DNA from 3 places in the Pantoea sp. X-Soil-YNGN-785 genome. Region 2 is predicted to be linked to each of the others. Evidence: predicted binding sites of a transcription regulator. Region 2 holds the regulator's gene; each other region holds the start of a gene.
What was found. Region 2 encodes PurR, which represses purine synthesis genes. Its sites were predicted from a motif close to CANGCAAACGTTTGCNTG; they were not measured.

Region 1: the regulator PurR is predicted to act here: its motif matches at 1,757-1,774, upstream of cvpA (colicin V production protein).
Region 3: the regulator PurR is predicted to act here: its motif matches at 2,681-2,698, upstream of glyA (serine hydroxymethyltransferase).

The regions. Positions count from the first base shown of each region.
Region 1 is NZ_AP035942.1:2,806,414-2,810,955, forward strand. Features, by position in the region: gene purF (amidophosphoribosyltransferase) at 1-1,170, opposite strand, end outside; gene cvpA (colicin V production protein) at 1,208-1,693, opposite strand; gene dedD (cell division protein DedD) at 1,958-2,740, opposite strand; gene folC (bifunctional tetrahydrofolate synthase/dihydrofolate synthase) at 2,730-3,998, opposite strand; gene accD (acetyl-CoA carboxylase, carboxyltransferase subunit beta) at 4,093-4,542, opposite strand, start outside.
Region 2 is NZ_AP035942.1:1,817,286-1,821,827, reverse strand. Features, by position in the region: gene AC6I8E_RS08435 (Grx4 family monothiol glutaredoxin) at 1-106, opposite strand, end outside; gene AC6I8E_RS08430 (C40 family peptidase) at 471-1,280, shown strand; gene cydH (cytochrome bd-I oxidase subunit CydH) at 1,328-1,417, opposite strand; gene purR (HTH-type transcriptional repressor PurR) at 1,699-2,724, shown strand; gene punR (DNA-binding transcriptional activator PunR) at 2,721-3,626, opposite strand; gene punC (purine nucleoside transporter PunC) at 3,734-4,542, shown strand, end outside.
Region 3 is NZ_AP035942.1:2,989,272-2,993,813, forward strand. Features, by position in the region: gene csiE (stationary phase inducible protein CsiE) at 1-57, shown strand, start outside; gene AC6I8E_RS13820 (3-phenylpropionate MFS transporter) at 39-1,187, opposite strand; gene glyA (serine hydroxymethyltransferase) at 1,316-2,569, opposite strand; gene hmpA (NO-inducible flavohemoprotein) at 2,897-4,081, shown strand; gene glnB (nitrogen regulatory protein P-II) at 4,362-4,542, opposite strand, start outside.

The DNA of each region.
Region 1 (4,542 bases), 990 kb from region 2:
GCGTTTTGCACCCGCTTCACGTGCCATCTCAATAATCTGCTCTGAAGTCGTACCGCGCACGATAGAGTCATCCACCAGCAGCACGTTTTTATCACGGAATTCAGCGCGGTTCGCGTTGAGCTTACGGCGTACCGCGCTGCGACGTAACTGCTGTCCCGGCATGATAAAGGTACGGCCAACGTAGCGGTTTTTCACGAAGCCCTGACGATAAGGCTTGTCGAGAATACGGGCGATTTCCAGCGCGATATCGGTGGAGGTTTCCGGAATCGGAATCACGACATCAATATCCAGATCTTCCCATTCGCGGGCAATTTTCTCGCCCAGCTTGGTGCCCATGCGGACACGGGCGCTGTAGACGGAGATTTTGTCCAGGAAGGAATCCGGACGCGCAAAGTAGACATACTCGAACAGGCACGGATTGCTTTTCGGGTTTTCAGCACACTGGCGGGTCGAAAGCTGGCCGGCTTCAGTGACATAAACTGCTTCACCCGGTGCAACGTCACGGATGAATTCAAAGCCCAGCGTATCCAGCGCGACACTCTCAGAGGCGACCATATATTCGGTGCGGCCATCGGCGATAACGCGCTTGCCCAGCACCAGCGGACGGATGCCGTTAGGGTCGCGGAAGGCCACCATGCCGTGGCCGATAATCATCGCTACGACGGCGTAGGCACCGCGAACCTGCTGATGTACCGCAGCCACCGCAGCAAAAATGTTGTCAGCTTCCAGCGGATCGTTTTGAAAACGATCTAACTCCTGCGCAAAGATATTCAGCAGGATTTCAGAATCTGAAGTGGTATTAACGTGACGGCGACCCTTTTCAAACAGGTGCTTACGCAGCACATGGGCGTTGGTCAGGTTACCGTTGTGCGCCAGGGTGATGCCATACGGGGAGTTTACATAGAATGGCTGCGCTTCAGAGGCACTGGAGCTGCCCGCGGTGGGATAACGCGCGTGACCGATCCCCATATTGCCCTGCAGTCGCTGCATGTGGCGTGCTTCGAAAACGTCGCTGACCAGGCCGTTTGCCTTTCGCAGGCGAAAACATTTCAGCGCATCGATAGTACAAATGCCTGCGGCATCCTGCCCGCGGTGCTGGAGCACCGTTAACGCGTCATAGATCGACTGGTTGACCGGCATGAAACCGGTGATACCGACAATACCGCACATGTTGTCATTTCCTCATTTAGCCGCACACCCGGTCACATCACCGGGGTAAAAAACTCGACGTGCTTTTCAGGTAATCAAAGAACCACCTGATGATATAACTGAACTCGGGAATGAGTTGAGACTGTTGCCAGTCCGGACTTTTGGAAAAGCCAGTGAATGTATCAAGGAAGAACAGCAAAGCGGCTACGATCAGCACACCACGCAACGCCCCGAAACAGACGCCCAACACCCGGTCGGTTCCCGACAGGCCGGTTTTTTCCACCAGCGTGCCGATAACGTAGTTCACAATGGCGCCCACAATCAGGGTCGCCACAAACAGCACACCGATGGCAATACCGTTACGAACCAGTTCGTCGTCAAAACCTGTAAACCAGACTGCAAGGTAGGCGTAGTAATGACTGGCGACAAAAAACGCGCATCCCCAGGTAACGAGAGATAAGGCTTCCCGGACAAACCCACGAACCAGGCTGACCAGAGCCGAAAAACCAACTACCGCAATAATGACGTAATCAATCCAGATCATGAACTCTTCCAGCGCCAGTGCAATTGCACCCCTGCATCCAGTTCGGGGCGCATTCTAACAGAAAAAGAAAACGTTTGCGTAGCGGTTTTCTTTTTCTGCATCCATAAAAAAGGCGATGAAAAAAACCGCAATCGCCCGGGTGATTCTCAGCCGGACAGGCCGTTGAAAATCGTCACTATTTTATGCGGCAGTGCGCGTTAAGCGTACTGCCTGCCCGGCAAAAGACGCTGCCTGTTACTGCTATCGGCAGCGCCAATCATCGCGCTAACGGGCGCTGTACGGCTTAACGACACCGCCCAGTCCTGAGATGCTTTTCAGTTCACCCACCGCGCCTTGCATTTTAGCTTTCGAAGCATCAGGGCCAACGTAGATACGGGTAATCTGCCCCTGAACCGGCGTTGACGGCACGGTAAAGGCGCGATAGCCCGACAGCCGCAACTGCGCGACAATCTCATTTACTTTGCTGGCGTTCTTCAGCGCACCTAACTGCACCACATAAGCCTGCCCCGCCGGAGCCGTGGTCTCTGCCGCTTTTGGCGCTTCTTCCTGCTTCGGCTGCTCAACCGCTTTAGGTTGCTCAACCGGCTTCGGTTTAGGCTGCTCCACGACTTTTGGCTTCTGCTGTTCAACCGGCTTCTGCTTAGGCTGCTCGGTGGCCTTCGGTTTCTGCTGCTCTGCCGCTTTCGGCTTCGTCACCGTCTGCGCAGGCACAGACTGATGAACCGGCGGCGGCGAGACCACGACCGGATCGCTCTCTTCATCCGGCTGCGTCCGTCCCTGCTCCGCCGTGGCGTTGGTTTTACCATTGCCATTGCTGCTATTGACGGCACTGCCTGCGCCTTCCGGCGGCTGAGCGGGCAGCGACTGGGTTACCGGCGGCACCATTTCGCTGTCCTGCTGATCGTCAGGTTTCGGCACCAGCGGAATGGCGGCGAACTCCTCTTTGTAATGCTTTTTCTGACCATCCAGCAGCCCTGGCAGCACAATCACGCCAACGGCGACCAGAATAACGGTGCCGACTAAACGGTTCTGAAACTTACTTGCCACGTCCTTTCTCCGTTTCAATCGATTCCATGACCTGTGCCACCGTGTGGAATGAACCACAGACCAGCACAGTGTCCTGCGGCGCAGCCCGCTCGCGCGCCTGCTGCCAGGCGAGTTCAACCGAATCAAAGGCCTCGCCCTGCGGCAGCGCATCCAGCAGCTGCTCTGCACTGGCACCGCGCGGACCGTCAAGCGGTGCACAATACCAGGCATCAACCATTGGAGCCAATGCCGCGAGCGTTCCGGCGATATCTTTATCATGCAACATGCCCACCACGGCATGCACTTTGCCGCGTTTCGGCAGCGCCGCCAGACGCGACGCCAGATAGCCTGCCGCGTGCGGGTTATGAGCGACATCCAGAATCACGCGCGGTGATTCACTTATCGTCTGGAATCGCCCTGGCAGCATCGCCAGCGGCAGGCTGGCGCGAATCTGCATCTCACTGACCTCAAGCCCTGAGACCCGCAGCGCCACCAGCGCGGTCGCCGCGTTAGGCAGCGGCACCTGAGGCAGTGGCAGATCGTTCAGCTCGCCCTGCGCATCACGCAGCGACCAGCTTTCGGCCTGGGCATGCCAGGACCAGTCGCGGTTGCGCTGTAACAGCTGAGCGCCTTTTTCCTGCGCGACCACAGCGATGCTGTGTGGCATATCGGGTTCACCGACGACTGCCGGTTTCCCTGCCCGGAAGACACCCGCTTTCTCGCGCCCGATGCTTTCGCGATCCGGGCCCAGCCAGTCGGTGTGATCCAGCGCAATGCTGGTGACCACGGCGACATCGGCATCCACAATGTTGGTGGCATCCAGTCGTCCGCCGAGGCCGACTTCGAGGATCACGACATCCAGTTGCGCCTGGCGGAACAGATTCAGCGCGGAGAGCGTGCCGAATTCGAAGTAGGTCAGCGAAATATCAGCCCGTCCGGCTTCAATCTCCGCAAAGCTGGCGCAGTGCTGCGCTTCACTCAGCTCCTTGCCCTGGACCCGGACGCGTTCGGTATAACGCACCAGATGCGGCGAGCTGTAGACGCCAACGCGGTAACCCGCAGCGATCAGCAGCGTTTCCAGGGTGCGACAGGTGGTGCCTTTGCCATTAGTTCCGGCCACGGTAAAGACAAACGGAGCGGGTTTCAGCAGGTCGAGACGAAGTGCTACCTGACGAATACGGTCCAGACCCAGTTCGATGGCCTGAGTATGCAGGTGCTCAAGATAATAAAGCCACGTGGCCAAAGGCGACGTGGCTTGAGGAAGGTGAAGATTGTCCATATGTCCCGTTTTGCTTATTTATACCTGGCAGACTGGTGCTGCGGTATACGGTGCATTGGTAAGAGGCGCGACAGGCGCGCCTCTCTATCTCCTGTCAGGCCTCGTTGCTTTCCGATTCAGTCGTCGCGGGAGCGGACGGTTCACCGTCATGCAGCGGTGCCGGCAGGTTCATCATTTTAGCCAGCAGGCTTGCCAGTTTGTAGCGCATTTCCGGACGGCGGATGATCATATCAATCGCGCCCTTCTCAATCAGGAACTCACTGCGCTGGAAGCCCGGCGGCAGTTTTTCACGCACGGTCTGCTCGATAACGCGTGGGCCGGCAAAGCCGATGAGCGCTTTAGGCTCCGCGATGTTGAGGTCACCCAGCATGGCGAAACTGGCCGAAACACCGCCCATGGTCGGGTCAGTCAGCACGGAAATGTAGGGCAGACCGCGCTCGCGCATTTTGGCCAGAGCCGCACTGGTTTTCGCCATCTGCATCAGCGACTGCAGCGCTTCCTGCATACGGGCACCGCCGCTGGCGGAGAAGCAGATCAGCGGACA
Region 2 (4,542 bases):
CCTGTGCAGAGAAACCGCAGCTTGGCAGTTTCGGGGAACCTTTCATGTACAGCAGGATCGGGTTTTCTGCGATCTGGCGCTGAATTTTTTCTACAGTACTCATAATTGCCTTCCTTAATTCGTTACTTCGTGTTTGTTTATTGTAGCGACTTCACAGCGTGACTGAAAATGAGATTTTGCTCCCTGCCCGATTAAATGACCATCATTGTTAAGTCCCGTGCGCAGGACATTTAACTTCAGGTATTAACAGCTGGTAACAGTTTAATAATTCGTAATAATTCCGTTGGTATAACATGCTGAAAATGTTCATTTTCAGTGCAATCACGTGGGCTGCAAAGATTAACATTAAAAGGCATTACAGTTTTTAAGCGAACTGGACTAGAATGGCCTGGGCACTGATCCTGGATCAGATTAATCTCAACTTTGTCGCGGTGCGTAGTGGCCCTGACAACTTAACTAATTAATGGACTATGCGTTTAATCATTACGCTTTTTATGCTGGCCTTTGCGCAACTGTTTTTCAACATCGCCGCTGCGTCGCCTCACGCGCCGGTGAACGTCAATACGCATAAAGCAGAGAAAAAGAGTGCGCGCGACGATGAACGCCGCAAGCGTCGCCCGGTAAAAACGGTGACGAAAAAAACTCGTCTCAGCCCTGACCAAAAACTTAAAACGAAAAAACAGAAAAAAGTCGAACTCACTGCTAATCAGACGCCTGCTAAGAAGACCTCGCTCAAAACCGCCCGTATCAGCAAAAGCAAAGAAAAAAATAAAGAGAAGAAACGCTATGGGCATCAGCGCCAGCTGAAAACCGCTGAGGTCACCACCCGCGAGCCAGGCACGATTAAAATGAGCAAATCCCACCGCCAGCGCTATCAGAAGGCGCGTGAGACTGCAATGACCAAGCTGATGGGGCAGTTGGGTAAACCCTATCAGTGGGGCGGCACCTCTCCACATACCGGTTTCGATTGCAGCGGTCTGGTCTGGTATGCCTATAAAGACCTGGTGAAATTTAAGATCCCGCGTACCGCTAACGAGATGTATCACCTGCGTGACGCCGCGCCGATCAAGCGTGAGTCGCTGGAGAAAGGCGATCTGGTCTTCTTCCGTATTAATGGCCGCGGCACAGCGGACCACGTCGGCGTTTATTTGGGCGATGGCAAGTTTATTCAGTCGCCACGTACCGGCAAAGATATTCAGATCAGTGCATTAGGGGAAGATTACTGGCAGCGCCACTATATTGGTGCCCGTCGGGTGATGACGCCGAAAACGATACGCTGAGCAGCAGAACAGTCAGAAAAAAGCCGGGATAATCCCGGCTTTTTTTATTAGTGCAGAATGGCAGTAAAACTAAAGGCCACAATCATCAGCAGACAGCCGACAGTGGTCATCAAAGCCAGTTTCAAATCGGTACTCATTGCTTGCTCCTTAGTCACACACTTTGCAGGGATATGGCATTTTCCCACAGGGTCCGGTAAAAATCTCGTTTTATCCGTTCAGCCTTGTTAGAATCCCGCCTTTGTTGCGCAACGCGCGCAACCCTGATTCCGTTTGCGCATCTTTTCTGGCGTTTTTTCTCCGCCAGCGGCCTGTTTACCGGCCAGAAAAGCCGCATTTTTGCGGAAAAAACCCTGAGCAGACGCAAACGTTTAACATTACGCTTATCATAGAGTTAGGTAAGCACTGGAGTCCGATTTTCATGGCAACAATTAAAGATGTGGCGAAACGCGCTGGCGTCTCAACGACCACCGTTTCGCACGTCATCAATAAAACCCGCTTTGTCGCTGAAGAAACACGCGAGGCGGTCTGGCAGGCAATTAAGGAACTGCACTACTCGCCAAGTGCTGTGGCGCGCAGCCTGAAAGTAAACCACACCAAAACGCTGGGCCTGCTTGCCACCTCCAGCGAAGCGCCCTATTTCGCTGAAATTATTGAAGCGGTTGAAAACCACTGTTTTGACAAAGGCTATACGCTGATTTTGGGTAATGCGCATAACGATCTCCAAAAACAGCGCGCCTATCTCAGCATGATGGCGCAGAAGCGCGTCGATGGTCTGCTGGTGATGTGCTCTGAGTATCCGGACGATCTGCTGCAGATGCTGGAAGAGAACCGCAATATCCCGATGGTGGTGATGGACTGGGGCGAATCGCGCGCCGACTTTACTGATACAGTTCTCGATAACGCCTTCCAGGGCGGCTATCTGGCGGGACGTTATCTGATTGAACGCGGACACCGTGATATTGGTGCTATCCCCGGTCAGATGGAGCGCAATACCGGCGGCGGACGCCATGCCGGTTTTCTGAAGGCGCTGGAAGAAGCGGGTATTCAGCCGCGTGCCGAGTGGATTGTACAGGGTGACTTTGAGCCGGAGTCAGGCTATCAGGCGATGCAGCAGATCCTGTCACAGAAACAACGCCCTACGGCGGTGTTCTGCGGCGGTGACATCATGGCGATGGGGGCCATTTGCGCCGCCGACGAGATGGGTTTGCGCGTACCGCAGGATATTTCGATCATCGGCTATGACAATGTGCGCAACGCCCGCTATTTCGCCCCTGCCCTGACCACGGTGCATCAGCCAAAAGCCCAGCTGGGTGAGAAAGCGCTGGATATGCTGCTTGACCGCATCACCAGTAAGCGCGAAGTGTCACAAACGATTGAAGTCCATCCGACGCTGATTGAGCGCCGTTCAGTGGCAGATGGTCCGTTCCGCGACTATCGCCGCTAATCCTCGCTTAACCACTCCTGATTAAGCGTTTGCGCATCACCCAGATAGCTGAGCAACCAGCCTGTCGCCGGTGATGCGCGATCTTCTGCCCAGCTGACGCAACAGGGGCTATCCGGAAATGCCACCGGCAGCGTCAGTTCGACCAGCTCGCCGCTGTCGAGCAGTGGTCTGGCCAGATGACCCGGCACCATCGCCACACACAAGCCTGCCTGCACGCACTCCAGTCCGGTTTGCCACTCCGGCACCACCAGCCTGCGCTGGTTATCCAGCGTCCATGTCATACGACGCGGCAGTGCGCGTGATGTATCTTCCAGCACCAGTGACGGCCAGCTACGCAGCGTGTCATCATCGATCTGGTTCGCCTGAGTCAGAGGATGATCGGGCGCGACCACGCAGCGCCAGTTGAGCGTACCCATATCTCGAAATGCAAACCGTCCGCCTACCGGAATCGCCTGGGTGGCCCCAATCGCAACTTCCACCCGACCGTCGGCCAGTGCATCCCAGACGCCGTTAAAGACTTCATAGCTGATGATCAGTTCCATATCGGGGAAGTGGCGATAGAAGTCTTTGACCAGCTGCCGGGTGCGTTGAGGTTTGGCGATGCGGTCAACGGCAATGCTGAGCTGCCCGCGCCAGCCGTTGGCCAGCTGCTGACACTGACGCCGGGTGGCAAGCATTTTTTTGATGACGCTGCGCCCTTCCCGAACAAAATGTTCGCCTGCTGGCGTCAGCACCACTTCGCGATGCTGGCGTTCGAACAGCGGCACTGCCAGCCAGTTCTCCAGCTGACGCACCGTGTAGCTGATGGCAGAGGGCACCCGATGCAGCTCCTGAGCAGCGGCGCTGAAGCTGCCCCCGCGGGCGACCGCGTCAACGACCTCTAATGCATATTCTGACCACATAATCTGCCTTCAAAAATTTTAACAGCAATCGGCAAATATTACCGTTTCACAGCGGCAAACGCACCTTTTACACTCTGCCGCGTTCATCCTGCAAAAATGAGAATGAGATGTTGTCGAATAAAGGATTTATGCCCTACCTTGCCCTGCTGAGCATGCTCGGCTTTTTAGCCACAGATATGTACCTGCCCGCCTTTGGTGCGATGCAGCAAACGTTTAATACCTCGCCGGGCCTGATCAGCGCCAGTATGAGTCTCTTTCTGGCGGGTTTCGCCTGTGGGCAGCTCTTCTGGGGACCGCTTTCCGATCGCATTGGACGTAAACCGGTGCTGCTGGCCGGACTGGCCATGTTTGGCATCGGCTGTGCGGGCATGCTGTGGGTGAATGATATCACTCTGATGCTGGCGCTGCGCTTTGTGCAGGCGATTGGCGTCTGTGCTGCGGCCGTGAGCTGGCAGGCACTGGTAGTGGATCGCTATCCTGCCGCGCGCGCTAACAAAGTCTTTGCCACGATTATGCCGCTGGTTGCGCTCTCCCCGGCGCTGGCCCCGTTGCTGGGTGCCTGGCTCATCGGCCATTTCCACTGGCGTTCGATTTTCCTGGTGCTGACGCTGATTGCGGTGGCGTTGATTCTGACCACGCTGCGCCTGCCCACCGTACGCCAGGAAGCACGCGAGAAAGGAGCCCAGCCTGGCTTTTTCACTCTGCTGAAATCACGGGTTTACAGCGGCAACGTGCTGGTCTACTCCGCCTGTTCAGCCAGTTTTTTTGCCTGGCTGACCGGCTCGCCGTTTATTCTGGCGGATCTGGGCCTTTCACCCGCCGATATCGGCCTGAGTTATGTGCCCCAGACGCTCGCCTTTTTGATTGGTGGATTCGGCTGTCGTGCCCTTCTTAACCGCTTTAATGGCGCTCAGCT
Region 3 (4,542 bases), 1.2 Mb from region 2:
GAACTGCCGCTGACGCTGCACCATCAGCAGCGCATTCGTTATTTACTGGAGTCGTAGCCGGGACGCAGGAACAGTGCGGGCAGGGCCACCAGTGCCATCACCCAGAAAAGATGCCCCTGCAGATGCGCGAACAGCACGCCGCAGATCATGGTCATTACTGCAATACCCCCGCCCATCGCCAGCGCGGAATAGAGCGACTGTAGCCGGATCACTTCCGCCCCCTGCCGCGCCGCGATAAAGCGCATCGCCGCCAGATGACAGACGGTGAAACTGCCACAGTGGAGGATTTGCGCCACAATCAGCAGCGGCAACGCGGTGCTGGCTCCCAGCAGGCCCCAGCGGATCAGCGCGCAGATGCCTGAAAGCAGCAGCAAGTCACGCGCGTTCCAGCGGCGGAACAGGCGGCTGCTCAGAGCGAACACGATAATTTCCGCCACTACGCCCAGCGACCAGAAATAACCCACCGTCGAGGCGGAGTAGCCGCTCTCCTGCCACCAGATAGCGCTGAAGCCGTAATAGGCAGCGTGCGCGCCTTGCAGCAGCGTTACGCAGAGCATAAATCGCCATACTGCATTTTCACGCAGCAAATCACGCCATTCCTGCCAGCCGCCGCCCGCAGCACTCTGACGCTCATGACCCTGTGGCTGGGTGGCCGGTCTCAGCATCATGCCCGCGAGCATGGCGATGATACCAACGGAAAGCAGCAGCAGAATAGCCTGAGAGGAGTAAGCACTGACCAGCACGCCGGTTAACGCCGAGCTGATTACAAAGGCCAGCGATCCCCACAGCCGCACCGGCCCGTACGCCAGCCCAATCTGCTGTGTCCAGGTCGCGGCCAGCGCATCACTGAGCGGCACCAGCGGCGAGAAGAAGAGGTTAAAGCCGATCATCACAGTCAGCAGCCACATCCACTGCTCACCTACCCAGAAACCGGCGGCGAACAGGCAGGTCATCAACGCCAGCAGACGCAGCGCCGTAATCAACCGGCCGGGATTCTTAACCTGAGAAGCGATAAGCAGACTACCGACGAAGCGCGCGACCATACCACAGCCAAGCAGCAGGCCAATCTTCTCAGCATCCAGGCCGGTGCCTTTCAGCCACACGCCCCAGAATGGCAGATAGATGCCGTAACAGAAGAAGTAAGTGAAGTAGCCCAATCCGAGCCATCTGGCGGAGCCGATTGCCATATTCCCTCCAGCAAGTGTGCTGCCTCGCAGCATGAGTGGGCGCTACTCTGGCAGAGCGCCGCGGGACAGGCAATAAAAAAGGATGGCAGATGCCATCCTTTTTATTCTGTCTCACAACAGGTTAGCGATTAAGCGTAGACCGGCAGACGGCTGCAGATATCCAGCACTTTCTTCTTGGTGCGCTCAATGGTTGCTTCGTCATTGATGTTATCCAGCACATCGGCAATCCAGCCAGCCAGCTCACGCACGTCTGCTTCTTTGAAGCCACGACGGGTAACTGCTGGTGTACCGATACGGATACCGGACGTCACAAACGGGCTTTTCGGATCGTTTGGCACGCTGTTCTTGTTAACCGTGATGTTGGCACGGCCCAGCGCCGCATCGGCTTCTTTACCGGTCAGGTTCTTGCTCACCAGATCGATCAGGAACAGATGGTTATGGGTGCCGCCAGACACGATGTCATAGCCACGCTCGATCAGCACTTCTACCATCGCTTTGGCGTTTTTTGCCACCTGCTGCTGGTAGATTTTGAACTCTGGCTCCATCGCCTCTTTAAAGGCAACTGCTTTACCGGCGATAACGTGCATCAGTGGACCGCCCTGGCCGCCAGGGAAGACAGCAGAGTTCAGTTTCTTATAGAAATCTTCATCGCCGTTTTTCGCCAGAATGATGCCGCCACGCGGACCCGCCAGCGTTTTGTGGGTGGTGGAGGTCACGATGTGCGCATGTGGAATCGGGCTTGGATAGACTTCTGCGGCAATCAGGCCAGCAACGTGTGCCATATCGACAAACAGCCATGCACCTACGCTATCCGCGATTTCGCGCATTTTTGCCCAGTCGCAGACGCCGGAGTACGCAGAGAACCCGCCAACGATCATTTTTGGCTTGTGGGTTTTCGCCAGTTCAGCCAGTTCGTCATAGTCGATTTTACCGGTCTCATCGATACCGTAAGCCACTACGTTATAGAGTTTGCCGGACAGGTTAACCGGTGATCCGTGAGTCAGGTGTCCACCGTGCGCCAGGTTCATCCCGAGGATGGTATCGCCCGGCTGCAGCAGCGCGGTGTAAACCGCGAAGTTAGCCTGGGAACCAGAGTGTGGCTGCACGTTAGCGTAATCAGCGCCAAACAGTTCTTTTGCACGGTCGATCGCCAGTTGCTCAACGATATCAACGTACTCACAGCCGCCGTAGTAGCGTTTGCCCGGATAGCCTTCAGCGTATTTATTGGTGAGCTGAGAACCCTGCGCCTGCATAACACGCGGGCTGGTGTAGTTTTCAGAAGCAATCAGTTCAATGTGCTCTTCCTGACGCACTGTCTCCTGCTCCATTGCCTGCCACAACTCGGCATCGTAATCGGCAATGTTCATATCACGCTTTAACATCCGGATCTCCTGACTCAGCTAACTTTCTGACGGTATTTACCCCCCTTCAGGGGCGAAGGCCCACAGTGTAAACCGTTTTAACAGGTGAAGGTAGGGTGAACCGCCTCTTTTTACGCAAACGATTGGCTGGCTGCTGGCTCGGCATTTTTACACCTTTTTACCCCGTTCAGACGCCACGATTTTTCTTCAGACTGTGACGAAGGTTTTTCATGATGCACTAAAAAGTTGCCACTCAGACAACCAGAAAGTTCATTGGGTTATTTACACCGTAGACGGAGCGGCCATAAGATGCATTTAAAATACATGTTTATCTGAGAGGCTAATTCCATGCTTGATGCCCACACCATCGCTACCGTTAAATCGACCCTGCCTGCCATCGCTGCCTGCGGCCCAAAGCTTACGGCCCACTTCTATGACCGCATGCTGTCGCAGCATCCGGAACTCAAAAACGTCTTCAACATGAACAACCAGCGCAACGGCGATCAGCGTGAAGCGCTGTTCAACGCCATCTGTGCCTATGGCGCGAATCTGGAGAATCTGGCGGCGCTGCTGCCTGCGGTGGAAAAGATTGCGCAGAAACATACCAGCCTGAATATCCAGCCTGCGCAGTACGCCATCGTCGGTGAAAATCTGCTGGCAACCATTAAAGAGCTGCTGGATCCAGGCGAAGAGGCGCTGGCGGCATGGGGCAAAGCCTACGGCGTACTGGCGAGCGTATTCATCAATCGCGAAGAGGAAATTTATCAGGCCACGGAGCAGCAAACCGGCGGCTGGCGCGGCACCCGGGCGTTTCGCATCAGCGCAATTGCGCAGCAGAGCGATGTGATTAAAAGCTTTACCTTTACGCCGGTAGATGGCGGCCCGGTCGCCGCCTTTAAGCCCGGTCAGTATCTGACAGTCCACCTGCAGCCTGCCAGCTTCGAACATCACCAGATTCGTCAGTACTCGCTGACGCATCTCAGCAATGGCAAAGCGTATCGCATCGCGGTGAAACGTGAAGCGCAGGGCACCGTCTCCGGCTGGCTGCATCAGAATGGCAAGGTGGGTGATGAACTGATGCTCGCCGCACCGCACGGCGACTTCTTCCTTGAGGTCGATCCTGTCACGCCAGTCGCGCTGATTTCCGCAGGCGTGGGTCAGACGCCGATGCTGGCGATGCTCCATGCGCTGGCAGCAAGCCAGCACCGCGCGCCGGTCAGCTGGCTGCACGCCGCAGAGAACGGTAAACAGCATGCGTTTAGCGCGGAAGTTCGTGACACAGGCGCACAGCTCGCCGATTTCGTCAGTCATGTCTGGTACCGCGATCCCGCGGCTGAAGATGCCGGTCGCTATGACGCGCAGGGTCTGATGGATATCACCGCGCTTTCAGCTCGGCTCACCTTACCTGACACCCACTTCTATCTCTGTGGCCCGCTGCCTTTTATGCAACATGTGGTAGCGCAACTGCGTGATGCCGGTGTGGCAGATTCACACATCCATTACGAACTCTTTGGTCCGCACAAAGGTATGTGATTGAGCCATAAAAAAAGCTCGCAGCGCGTGTTTAAATTGCCAACAAATCCAATGTAAACCAGGCAGCCGCACATAAGTCTAAAGCGAAGGGAACACGGGCAGAGGAGGAAAGCGTCCCGCGACAGGACGTCGCGGGCCGAGCGTGCCATGGATGGCGGGTTTTGCGTCTTTCCGATCTGACCGTGTTCCCGGAGCGGGCTCGGTTTCAAAGCCAACCTCACCAAGTCCCAGCATAAAAAAAGCCCGCAGCGCGGGCTTCTTTATGCTGATAAAGAGGTTATCAGATCGCCTCTTCATCCTCTTCACCCGTACGGATACGCACTACGCGCGCCACGTCGAAGACGAAGATCTTACCATCACCGATTTTGCCGGTCTGCGCCGTGCGCATAATGGTCTCGACGCAGGTATCAACGATATCGTCGCCCACCACCATCTCGATTTTCACTTTAGGTAAAAAATCG